DNA from 3 places in the Metabacillus sp. SLBN-84 genome. Region 3 is predicted to be linked to each of the others. Evidence: riboswitches for the same ligand, from Rfam matches in the RefSeq annotation. Region 3 holds a riboswitch; each other region holds the start of a gene.

Region 1 (4,219 bases), on a different contig from region 3:
TTCAATGTCCAATTAAAGTAGTAGATCGTGATTCCCTATGTTGCAACAATTTAACTCGATTTTAGTGAATACTATTAGATAACAATCTGAACAAATAATCCGTGTGATTTCTAAAGCCTGCCTCCAAACCAATCAGCGTCACAGGCTTTTCTTTTTCCTGTATGATTACCGCCTGTCCTTTTGCATCGTTTCTATCCTTCCAGTGTCCTGCTACAAAGAAGTCATCGCTTTTTGCAAAAGTTGCAGCAACGTTCACATTGTCTGTGTTGGTGTACCAGACAGGACTGTAGACAAACCCAATATCCTGTTGTTTATAGCCTGCTGTTAACGGTGAATCCTTATATTCAACGTTTACGATTCCATTGCTGCTTGAAAAGCCTCTTTTCACTTCAACATCTGTAAGTCCAGCTTCTTTCGCAATTTGAGATCCTCCTGCTCCTACTGCAATGAACTTACCTTTTCCTTGGACATATTGATTCAACTTTTCATAAAACGCCTTTACTTCATCTTCACTTGTTAGAGCAAATTCCTTGTTAGCTTCGCTTAGTTTATAAGACACGAGGCTTGCTGAACCGCTATAAACAAAAGCATCGTAAGAATCTAACCCCTGATCTGCTACTTCTCTTGGGTGTACTTCAATCACATCAAACCCTAAACGTTCTAATGCTAGTTTCGTTCCAGCATGAGATTGAACTTTCCCCAATCCACCATCTTTTAGAATCGCAACCTTTTTACTTTTTACAGTAACAGCATTACTTGGCGTATTACCAGATTTTAAAGATAATCCAGATTTCTGAACCTCTTTTTGAATTTGCACTCTTTTTGCATAGGCATAGAAATTCCCTTTTGTATCTTTCTTTATGGATACTCCTTGTTTTAGAAGTGCGTTAACAAGTGAAACAGCTTCGACAGAGGTATTTGGGATAACGTACGGACCAGAGCCAGTTACTTTCCCCGCATGATCTGCCTTTTTCACTTTTGTTGATTTTACATTAAGTTCTTTATGCGATTCGACTGCTTCGAATCCCCATAACTCAGGAAGATTCCAGGCAGAAATGTCATACATGGCATCGATATCATTTGAAATGTCTTCACCGTCCCACAGAAAAACGTTTGCTAAACCCGCCTTCGCTTGGTCCAGATCTACTATATACGTTCCTTTTTCATAACGATTTCCATCCAAGGTAAAGGACTGCTTGCTTTTTTCCACCTTCACATCGTTGTCTACTAAATGCTGAACAGCCTTCTGCACTACTGAATTATCTTCTTTATTTTCTGGTATTACATAAGCTTCCGGATAGAAATGTTCTTCATTATTCGGATGTTCACCTTTGACCCCGCGAACAAAAACTTCAATCTGATCATTTAGCATTGCCTGTTTATTCTGAAGAGCAAATTTCAATGCGCCCGAAACAGCATCGACTTGCCACTTCACACCGTCCCAATCGTTTGTAGGCGCTTCAAGTGTGTATCCATAGCCCCCATGCAGCATTGCATACGCAGGTGTGTAAATCGGCGGATATACGTCCCATCCGGAGGCTGAATCTCTTAATGGAATATGCGTCCCTTCCATTGTTTGATAGAGTTCAGATTCATAGTTTTCTCTTTCACTTACTAGTTCTGATTCCATCGCTTCCGCTTGTTTGTTCATCCATTTATATAACAGATCATATTCATAATTTGGGTTATGAGGAGGTGTTCCTGGAAGGATGAGGCCAGGATGTTTAGCAGCTCCCCTCTGTTTCACGTATCCATGAAGATCCAAGAGAACTAACGGGTTGTAATCTGCAATTTGTTTAACCACTGCTTTTGTCTCTGGCTGAGATTGTGTTACAAAATCTCGATTTAGATCAATTCCCTCAGCATTAAACCTGGTTGCATCTATTCTTCCATCTGGATTAGCATTGACATTTATGATTATTGTAAAATTTTTTAAAATCTCCTTCGTTTCCTTGTCGTTCTCATAACCAAATCGTTCAATCAGTTCGATAACCGCATCCGTGCCTACGAACTCTGTACCGTGTATAGACGCGTGAATTAATATGGGTGCTTTTATATCAGGATTACCTTTTAAATATTGCTGGGCTTTTACAGGATCATCAGACATTAGTTTACGGAGCGTTTTATATTTCTCAGCAGAACTCTTAGACTCTGACTCTTCTATCGTCACTGTGTATAAGTCTTTGCCAGTAGAGGACTTACCTGTAATATTTAAATTAACTCTGCTGCTTGTCTTTTCGTAGTTAGTTAGTTTTTGTTTAAGCGCGTCATACGTTATGTAGTCGTATTTTTCTGTGTTGAAAAGACTATGTTTTCGTTCGACGGGTTTATTACCTTCTGCAAGTACATCAGTAGCTGGAAGTATTCCAGCAAGTAAAGAGACACTTAGTAACATTGATATAATGGGTCGTTTCATTTTCATTCTCCTTCAGTATTTTGTATTTATACAATTGCTTTGTCGGTAATCCTCCTTTCTCCACACAAAAAAGCCCCTTTCCTAAGAAAGAGGCTTTGTATAATAAAGACAATATTCCTCTTCCTTATCTCCCAGCTCTAAAAGCTGCAAGAATTAGCACCGTATCGAATCAATGTCGACCGGTTGCCGGGTTTCATCGGGCTTGTCCCTCCACCTGCTCTTGATAAAGAAGTAATTCTATTAAATTAGTATGAATTATATCCTAATCACACTTAGAGTCAATACATAAAAAGGAAAATGATACTTTTTGATTATATGCACTAAATAGAGTAGTTCTTATTTTGCGAAAATAACAGGAAGAAATATCTAGTTGGCTTTTCGGAATGGTTGTTCCACATAAAAAACGTCTTCATGTAGATTAGAGAAAAAAAGTTATATTAGGTGTAGGTATAAATTAAGGAGCGTTAATGCTGGAATACACAATTAACGCTCCTCAAAATCACTAAATTATTTAATGAAACGCAGGAATCTCTTTTTACCAATCTGTAGTACGTCTTCATTCATTAATACTCGGTCTAAATCATCGTGATTTATTTTTTCTTTATTGAGCTGTACACCCTCTTGTTTAACTAAACGAATAAATTCGCTTTTACTTTTTATGAACCCTTCTTCTATTAACTGGGGAATGATGGCTTCAACTGTTTCCTCCCCAATTTCTATCAAAATTTTAGGTATATCATTTGGGATGTCTTTTTTACTAAATGCTGTTTCAAAGTATGCTATCGCTCGTTTGGTTTCTTCTTCTCCCCAGTATAAATTCGTAATGATTTTAGCTAAAACAAGTTTGATATCTCTCGGATTAACTCCGTTTTCTAGTTGTTGTTTAATGTTTGCAATCTCATCTGGATGTAGATCCGTAGCCAAATCAAAGTATTTAATAATTAGGCTGTCTGGTACTTCCATAACCTTCTTAAACATTACTTCTGCAGGTTCATTAATTCCGATATAATTCCCAAGACTTTTGCTCATCTTTTCCATACCATCAAGACCTTCAAGTAAGGGCATGAAAATGGCAATTTGCTTTTCTAATCCCAAATGTTTTTGAAGTGTACGGCCCATTAGAATGTTAAATGTTTGGTCTGTTCCACCTAATTCAATATCCGCTTGAATCTCTACAGAATCATACGCTTGCATTAGTGGGTAGAAAAATTCGTGTATTCCTATTGGCACTTGATTTTTATATCTATTCTGGAAATCATCACGTTCTAATAATCTTGCAACCGATGTTGTTGCTGCTAGTTTAATGACTTCCTCGAAGGTTAATTTTGAAAGCCACTCGCTGTTAAAGCGGACAGTTGTTTTTTCTGAATCTAGCACCTTAAAGATTTGCTCAAAGTATGTTTTTGCATTTGCTATAACCTGTTCGTCATTTAGAGCCACTCGGCCTTTCGCTTTTCCAGTTGGGTCTCCAATACGACCTGTAAAATCACCGATAATAATTACAACTTTATGCCCCAAATCTTGCAGCTGTTTTATTTTTCTTAAGACGACTGCATGACCTAAGTGGATATCAGGTGCAGAAGGGTCAAGTCCTAATTTAATAGTAAGCGGAGTCTGTAATTGGTATGACTTTTCTAATTTCGCCATCAATTCTTCCTCGTTTACTAATTCTTGCACACCTTTCATAATAATTTTTAATTGTTCTACAGGTTTTACCATCATACTAACATCTCCTTGAAATATTATTTCTAACATTGCAAGTTCTATAAGAAGTAAAGGATAATAAAAAAACGCCCTTTTGGA
Region 2 (4,219 bases), 2.1 Mb from region 3:
TCATCGTTGATTTTTTTCAAAAGCTTCAGAATCGAAGCTGTTGTCTGAGGATCAAGCGCTGAGGTAGCTTCATCGCACAATAGAATGGATGGCTGGGTAGCAAGTGCTCTTGCAATTCCGACACGCTGTTTCTGGCCGCCTGATAACTGATCAGGGTACTGATTCGCTTTGTCCTCAAGTCCTACAAACGAGAGCAGCTCAGCAACCCGCTCCTTAATGACTTTCGGCGAGGCCTTTGAGAGAAGCAGCGGCATCGCCACATTTGCATAGACCGTTTTTGAATTCAGCAGATTGAAATGCTGAAACACCATGCCAATTTTCCGTTTGACTCCTCGCACATCCTTTTTGGAGAGAGCCGTCAAGTCAAGTCCATCAACAATGATCTGTCCTGCTGTTGGACGCTCGAGCAGGTTTACCGTGCGGATCAGCGTGCTTTTGCCCGCTCCGCTGAATCCGATAACTCCGCAAATTTCCCCTTTTTTCACCTCTAGATCAATGCCGTCAAGGGCTTTCACTTCATTGCCGCCGCTTTCGTATACCTTTGTGACGCCTTTAAATTCAATCATCTATGTAACCTCCCATTTATTTTGCATTAAAAAAACCCTCTTCTATCCGACAAGAAGAGGGCATGGCATAACGAATCACCGGTTCTCTTCTCATCTCCCAGGCAATCGCCTGCTGGAATTGGCACAGTACTTTTTCAAAAGTCCGCTGCCGAAGCATCATGGGGCCAGTCCCTCCGCTTCTCTGGATAAGAAAATCATGATTTAGTTTTGAAAAATAAAAACCTCTCCCTGAAAGACAGGAAGAGGCTGGATCTGCAAAAAAAGACCGTTCGCTCTTCTCATCTCTCAGGCTTCACGCCTGCTGGAGTTGGCACAGTTCTCATAATGAGTCCGCTGCCGAGGTTTCAAAGGGCCATATCCCTCCACCTCTCGTGATAAGAAGCTATATTTTCGATGTGTCTTACTTTACTCTCGTATTTTCTAAAAGTCAACACTTTTTTAAAAAATCAGTTGGACTGCTTAGAAAGTCTGCGGAATTTAAACTGCTGCCACTGAAAACGGATAAAGCAGCCGATGCAAAAACCGAGAATCGCAACAAATGCAGCAATGGCAACCATAATAGTCGCCGCATAGGCAAGCACCGTCCAGTCAAGCATGTGTCCGGCAAACCCAAGGCTCAGGCAGATCACTGCTATCACCTGATTAAACTGCTGCTGATCAAAATCTTCTTGTATATAGGCTGAAGGCTCTTTTTTCAAAAAGATGCCTGCAGCTTTCATAATCGGGTTTACTTTAAACAGCAGTCCCATAATTCCGGCCGTAAGAGGCACCAGTAAAAAAGCGCCCATGCCGCTGATCCAGAACGCTGCAGCGGATAGAACGATCACCCATTGATTGACTAACACTAGAGGTTTTGGAATGGTTTTCACACTAAAACCCACCTGTCTGATTGGAATATAAGTATTTTACTCCAGGCAGGCAACTTTGTGAAGAGGATTGCTTAAGGAAGTGATTGACAGCTATCTCTCCAGCATGATAAGATCATTAAAACCAACTAAACCAATAAGAATTAAATATAAACTATCAAGAGTGAACGAGAGATCTGGCTCCATGACTTCACAGCAGCCGCCGCACGCCGGAAAGGTGCTCCAACCAGCAAAGCACGATGCTTTGGCCGATAAAGACAAACCCTCTCTTGTCAGCTGTAAGCAGGAGAGGGTTTTTTAGTTCAAAATTGATTGGGAGGAAATGATGATGACGACGAAACATGTGCCTGTCCTTGCAGGAGCTGAAAGCTTTTTTCATAAAGGAAATGAGATCGGCATTCTTCTGTGCCACGGATTTGCCGGTACGCCTCAGAGTGTAGGCGAGCTTGGAAAACTTTTGGCCGCAAAGGGCTATACCGTTTATGCCCCGCGCCTGAAAGGCCACGGAACTACTCCCCTCGATTTTGAAGACTGCTGCTTTACAGACTGGATTCAAAATATCGAAGAAGCCTATAAAAAGCTTAGAAAAGTGTGTCGCAGGATCTTTGTTGCCGGGCAGTCCATGGGCGGAATATTAGCGGCTCACCTTGCCTGCAGGCACCAGGAAATTGACGGCCTTATCACCATCAATGCAGCACTCAGTGTTCCAGGCTATGAGGTTTTTCAGCACGAAATCGAACCCCGTTTCATTCCAGAAGGAAGACCGGATATCAAAGCGGACGATATTGAAGAAATTACGTATGAAGCCGTTCCGATTAAAGCCGTCCACAACCTGCTGACGCTCATCAATACAACGAAACCCGTGCTTTCTGAAGTAACCTGTCCGGCCCTGATTTTCAAATCAGAAGAAGACCATGTTGTTCCGGCCTCAAGCTCAGATGTTCTTTTCCATGCCATCTCATCTCCTTTTAAACAGATGGTCAGCCTCACGAATTCCTATCATGTGGCCTCAATGGATTTTGACAAAGATATCATTGCAGAAAAAACAGCCGGCTATATTGAACTTTGCTGCTCCAGGGAGTATAAATTGTCTGTCTGAATCTGCTAAACTGTAGACAGGTGATGAACATGTTCTTAAAATCAATCAAACTGCTGAAAGAGAATATCCCCTCTTTTAAAACATATCCCTTTTCCATTCCGGCCATTGCCTGTATGGATGAGCTGAGGCTGACAAGCCCTGTTACTTTTTTCGTCGGTGAAAACGGCTCGGGAAAATCGACCCTGATGGAGGCCGTTGCCTATCAGTGCGGCTTTAACACTGCAGGCGGAAGCCACCATCTATACAAGCCGAGAAGCTCGGAGTCAGACCTTGGCGATTACATACGGCTCGGATGGATGCCCAAAGTGAAAAATGGTTTCTTTCTCAGAGCAGAATCTTTTTTCCAGTTTGCCTCCCATCTTGAAGAGCTCAGTGAAGATCCTCTATCAGGAGATGTCTTCGGTGCATACGGAGGAAAATCGCTTCACGAACAGTCTCACGGTGAGTCGTTCTTGTCCCTGTTCCTAAACCGCTTCGGCAGCAAAGCCATTTATTTGCTTGATGAGCCGGAGGCAGCGCTGTCCCCGTCACGGCAGCTGACCCTCCTCCGCATCCTTCACGACTTGACGAAAAGCGGAGACACTCAGTTCATTATTGCCACTCATTCCCCCATCCTGCTTGGCTTTCCGGGCGCTGACATTCTAAGCTTTGACGATGAACAAATTACAAAAAGGACGTACGAAGATACGGATCACTATCAAATAACGAAATACTTTCTCGAAAACCGGGAGCGGTTTTTGGAGGAGCTTTTTAAAGAGGAATAAAAATGGGAACTCCACCGGAAATTGGAGTTCCCTTTCTTTTATTCCATTGGAGTTCCGGCAGTGGGAGATTCATTCTGATCACCAGTTACACTTTATCAAGGCAGCTCATTTTTCATTCTTAAAGAAATGAACAGGTCGGACTTCAATCCGCCAGCCGAATTCTTCTCCTCGGCTGATTTGCGTTGTTGGATGAAGAGAGGCCAGTTTAATTGCTTCATCCATACTTTCTGCTTCAAAAACAAAGACACTGCCGATCAGATCTTCCGTTTCTTTAAATGGACCATCTGCTACAACAACCTGACCGTTTACACGGCGAAGACTCTTAACTTCAGATTCAAGACCTGCATCAAGAAGCACCTTACCGCTTTCATAAAAATTCTCGATTACAGGCTGGCATTCACTCATAACCGCCTCAATTTCTTCTCTTGGCCGTGCATTCATTTTTTGCGGGCTGAAATAGCCCATACATAAAAAGATCATGATTTCCTCTCCTTCAGCTCTCAAATTTCCAACTAATACTACCGCTTTTTTGTTCACCACAAATGGACTTGGACTGTAAGTGTAAGAAATCCGACTAAAGCTACCAAAAACATCAAACTTTTTATAACCTTCTCTATCATTTCAATAATCAGAGGCTATTCTCCTTTTTTAAAAAAAGGAAGAGTTAGAACCGATCCTGCTTAAGCATGCACAAATCCTTAGATGTTACACATAATCATAGGTCATACTTCCCTCTTTCCTTCTTTCCATAAAACAAAAAACATCTGAATCTTCTCCAAATCTCTTAAACTGCCTCATGTTTCAAGGCGAAAACAAAATATCTGCACTCTATACAAAATTCCCTCCCTAACAAATGACTCCATTTAAAGATAGAATGGTCAAATCAAATGAAAGCGCTAACAAACTGTGGGGTGAAGGTTATAG
Region 3 (4,219 bases):
TTTATTGCCGACTGCAAAACCGATTCTCCACCCTGCCATGTTATACGTCTTAGACAGCGTATAAATTTCGATTCCTGTCTCTTTTGCTCCATCTGACTCAAGAAAGCTGACCGGCTTTTTGCCGTCAAAACCGATGGCTCCATATGCAAAATCATGGACGACGCATAGATCATTTTCTTCTGCAAACGCAACCGTTTCATCGAAAAAGCTCCGGCTGGCCACTGCCCCTGTAGGGTTGTTTGGATAGTTTAAAAACATGAGCTTTGCATCCGCCTTCGTTTTTTCAGAGAGCTTGGAGTAGTCAGGCAAAAACTCATTTTCCTTCAAAAGAGGCATATATTCCATACGGGCCCTCGCAAGCTCCACTCCTGACCAATAATCCGGATAGCCCGGATCGGGAACTAGAACCGTCTCACCGGGATTAAGCAGACACTGCGGGATTTCCACAAGACCTGCCTTTCCCCCAAAAAGAATGGCCACTTCTGTGTCAGGATCCAGTGTGACGCTATATTCCCTTTGATAAAATTCTGCTATCGCCGTTTTTAAAAAGCGCTGTCCTCTAAACGGTGAATATTTGTGATAGTCCGGTTTTCCTGCCGCTTCCTGCAGAGCTTTTACAATATGAGGCGGCGTCGGCTGATCGGGATTCCCCTGGCCAAGATTAATGACATCATGCCCGGCCTCAATACTCGCATTTACTTTTGAAACGAGACTTGCAAAAAATTGTTTCGGAAGATTATTCAATAGCGTTGATTGCTCAAACTTTTTCATCTTTGCACCTTCTTGTGAAAATTCTTGAAATTCTAGTCAAAAATCATATATTGTTATAGTCAGCTTGTAAAGGAAAATATTTTTTAGCGGAGATGACGCATATGAAACTTAAAATCGCCTGCCTGCAGACAGACATTGCATTCGGAAAACCGGAAGAAAACATTGCAGCAGTGGAAAAAAAGATAAAATCCATCATGCTCAGCGACAATCCTGATGTTATTGTCCTGCCGGAGTTATGGACGACCGGATATGACCTGACACGTCTTGATGTGCTGGCAGATGAAGAAGGAAAACGCACCCTTTCCCTGATGAGCGGCCTTTCAAAAAACTGCTCGGTTAATATCATAGCAGGGTCTGTAGCAAAAAGAACAGAAGCAGGAGTAACAAACACCATGTACGTGTTTAACAGACAGGGTGAACTCCTGCACGAATACAGCAAACTGCACCTTTTCAAACTGATGGATGAACACTTGTATCTAAATGGCGGCACAGAAAAGGGACTTTTTAAGCTTGAAGGAATTCAAAGTGCCGGAGTCATTTGCTATGACATCCGTTTTCCTGAATGGATCCGCGCTCATACGGTTAATGGGGCTGAACTCCTGTTCGTTGTTGCGGAGTGGCCGCTTCCGAGACTTCATCACTGGAAAACCATGCTGATCAGCCGCGCAATTGAAAATCACTGCTACGTTGTTGCTTGCAACCGGGCGGGCAGCGATCCTGCAAACGTCTTTGCCGGCCATTCTATGATCATTGATCCATGGGGAGAAATTCTTGCTGAAGCAGGAACAGAGGAAGCCGTTCTTACAGCAGAAATCGACCTGGAAAAGGTAAAAGAAATCCGAAAACAAATTCCCGTTTTTGAAGACAGACTTCCCCATTTTTATTTGTAACTTTCTAAAAAAAGCATTGACATATTTCTTTAAAACCTGTTAACATTCAGAACAAGTGATCAATTGCGAATTGTTTGAAAACAAAACCTAATAGAATCTCTTATCAAGAGCAGGCGGAGGGATTTGGCCCTATGATGCCCAGCAACCGACCGTAAAACCATTGCGAAATGGGGCGCAGCTTTTTGCGCCGGAAGACATCTTCCACAAGGCACGGTGCTAATTCCAGCAGAAAGACATCTTTCTGGCAGATAAGAGGTGCGAAGCCTGCGCCTTCAAGCCTCTTTCCCTGTGAAAGAGGCTTTTTTACATGTGCATGGCCTCTTTCTCAGACGACATGTTCCTGCTGCTGGCAGTAAAAGTCCATATGAAACCGGAGGAAGAAACCCATGTCAAACTATCAATCATATCAACCATTAACAGAAAGCGCTGCCGTCACTCTTGCCCTCAGGCTTGGATTATTTGAAGAAAAAAGTGTGCTTTCCTGCACGGAAATAGGAGACGGCAACTTAAATCTCGTTTTCCGCATAACCGACCAATCAAATAAAGGTCTGATCGTTAAACAGGCTCTTCCATATGCAAAGGTTATTGGCGAGAGCTGGCCGCTTACGCTTGACCGCGCAAGAATTGAAAGCAGCGCCATGCTCAAGCAGGCTGAAACGGCAGGAGAATACGTGCCGAAGATTTATTACTCAGATGAAACACTTGCCATAACAGCCATGGAGGACCTATCCCATCTTCAGATTGCACGCGCTGGGTTGATCGAAGGCAAAGAATTCCCTCTTCTCGGGCGCCACATTGGTGAATTTCTTGGAAAAACCCTTTTCTACAGCTCGGATTTCGCTTTAAATCCGCAGACAAAAAAGCAGCTGGTCAAGCAGTTTTCAAACCCTGAGCTCTGCAAAATAACGGAAGATTTCGTTTTTACAGATCCCTTTTTTGATGTGGAATCAAACAGTTTTGAAGATGAACTGAGACCTGCAGCAGAAGCCATTTGGAACGACACGGAACTAAAGCTTGAAGTTGCCAAGCTGAAGCACAAATTTTTAACAGAAGCCGAGACCCTTGTTCACGGAGATCTTCATACGGGAAGTATTTTTGCAGATGATGAAACAACAAAAGTCATTGATCCCGAATTTGCTTACTATGGACCAATTGGTTTTGACTACGGGCATTTCACGGCAAATTTATTGATGAATGCCATTTCACGTGAGGAAGCAAAACAGCAGGTCCTCCTGGATCATATTGATACGGCCTGGACTGTATTTGCCGGGGAGTTTTCTAAAGCATGGGAGAAAGACGGCCTTGAAGTTTACACAGAAGTCGACGGCTATCTTTCCTTCATCCTGGAAAAAACGTTTGAAGATGCGGTTGGCTTTGCCGGTGTGGAAATCATCAGAAGGACAATCGGGCTTGCGCACGTTGCAGACCTTGATTTGGTAGAGCCGCATGACAGAAAGATTGAAGCGAAAATCCGCGCGCTCGAACTTGGAAAAAAACTCGTTAAGAACCGCAGCAGCATCAAAACACCTGCACAAATTGCAGACTATTTCAAACAAGTACCTGTCAGATAAGGAGCATTCATCATGACATATCAGCAATCCATCATACCCCGTTCTGTCGAATGGAAAGAATCCTATATCCGCCTTCTTGATCAGCAGAAACTGCCTGCTGTGAGTGAATACCTGCACCTTGAAACGATTGAAGAGGTCTGGGATGCCATCAAAACCCTTAAAGTGCGCGGAGCCCCTGCAATCGGCATTGCAGCTGCTTTCGGGCTCGCGCTCGCGGCAAAAAAATATGAAACAGATGATATTTCGGAATTTCAAAAACTGCTTTCCCGCGACCATGATTATCTTGCCAGTTCAAGACCGACTGCCGTCAACCTTTTCTGGGCTCTCAACCGCTTAAAAAACAGTGTACAGCATGCCCTGTCCACAGAAGAAGCAAAAACAGTTATGCTGCATGAAGCGATTCAAATTCAAGTTGAAGATGAAGAAACGTGCAGGAAAATCGGCGAGCATGCCCTGCCTCTTTTTAGTGCAGGTGACGCTGTTATGACCATATGCAATGCAGGCTCTATTGCGACAGCAAGATACGGAACGGCCCTCTCGCCTTTTTATCTCGCGAAAGAAAGAGGCATCCCCTTAAGTGTATATGCCTGTGAAACACGTCCCGTACTGCAGGGATCAAGACTGACAACATGGGAGCTTATGCAGGCAGGCGTTGATGTAACGCTCATAACAGACAGTATGGCTGCCCATACGATCCGCACAAAACAGATTTCAGCCATCATTGTCGGAGCTGACCGGATTGCTGCAAATGGAGATACAGCCAATAAAATCGGCACATACGGCCTTGCCCTTCTTGCACATGCTTTCCAGATTCCGTTTTATGTAGCTGCGCCCCTTTCGACGTTTGATCCTGAGACAGGCAGCGGGGATGACATCCCAATAGAAGAACGTGATGCGGAAGAAATCACTCATATAGCGGGCTGCCGTGTTGCACCTGAAGGAGTGCAGGTCTTTAATCCGGCATTTGATGTAACGCCTCATGAATTA

Evidence for each region. Region 3 has a riboswitch for S-adenosylmethionine ahead of mtnK (S-methyl-5-thioribose kinase). Riboswitches for the same ligand answer to the same signal wherever they lie in the genome.
Region 1: it holds a riboswitch for S-adenosylmethionine, as region 3 does, so the genes downstream of both, RKD52_RS22590 (M14 family zinc carboxypeptidase) here and mtnK (S-methyl-5-thioribose kinase) in region 3, are expected to answer to the same signal.
Region 2: it holds a riboswitch for S-adenosylmethionine, as region 3 does, so the genes downstream of both, RKD52_RS03470 (alpha/beta hydrolase) here and mtnK (S-methyl-5-thioribose kinase) in region 3, are expected to answer to the same signal.

What each region holds. Positions count from the first base shown of each region.
Region 1 covers NZ_JBRJIP010000007.1:63,526-67,744, forward strand. The annotation lists gene RKD52_RS22590 (M14 family zinc carboxypeptidase) at 62-2,416, opposite strand; SAM riboswitch class I at 2,538-2,646, opposite strand; gene tyrS (tyrosine--tRNA ligase) at 2,924-4,138, opposite strand.
Region 2 covers NZ_JBRJIP010000001.1:721,670-725,888, reverse strand. The annotation lists gene RKD52_RS03480 (methionine ABC transporter ATP-binding protein) at 1-566, opposite strand, end outside; SAM riboswitch class I at 654-758, opposite strand; SAM riboswitch class I at 842-947, opposite strand; gene RKD52_RS03475 (DUF4395 domain-containing protein) at 1,013-1,435, opposite strand; SAM riboswitch class I at 1,584-1,690, shown strand; gene RKD52_RS03470 (alpha/beta hydrolase) at 1,761-2,531, shown strand; gene RKD52_RS03465 (AAA family ATPase) at 2,561-3,295, shown strand; gene RKD52_RS03460 (YciI family protein) at 3,401-3,775, opposite strand.
Region 3 covers NZ_JBRJIP010000001.1:2,816,014-2,820,232, forward strand. The annotation lists gene RKD52_RS14390 (aminotransferase class I/II-fold pyridoxal phosphate-dependent enzyme) at 1-771, opposite strand, end outside; gene RKD52_RS14395 (carbon-nitrogen family hydrolase) at 873-1,661, shown strand; SAM riboswitch class I at 1,759-1,916, shown strand; gene mtnK (S-methyl-5-thioribose kinase) at 2,048-3,232, shown strand; gene mtnA (S-methyl-5-thioribose-1-phosphate isomerase) at 3,245-4,219, shown strand, end outside.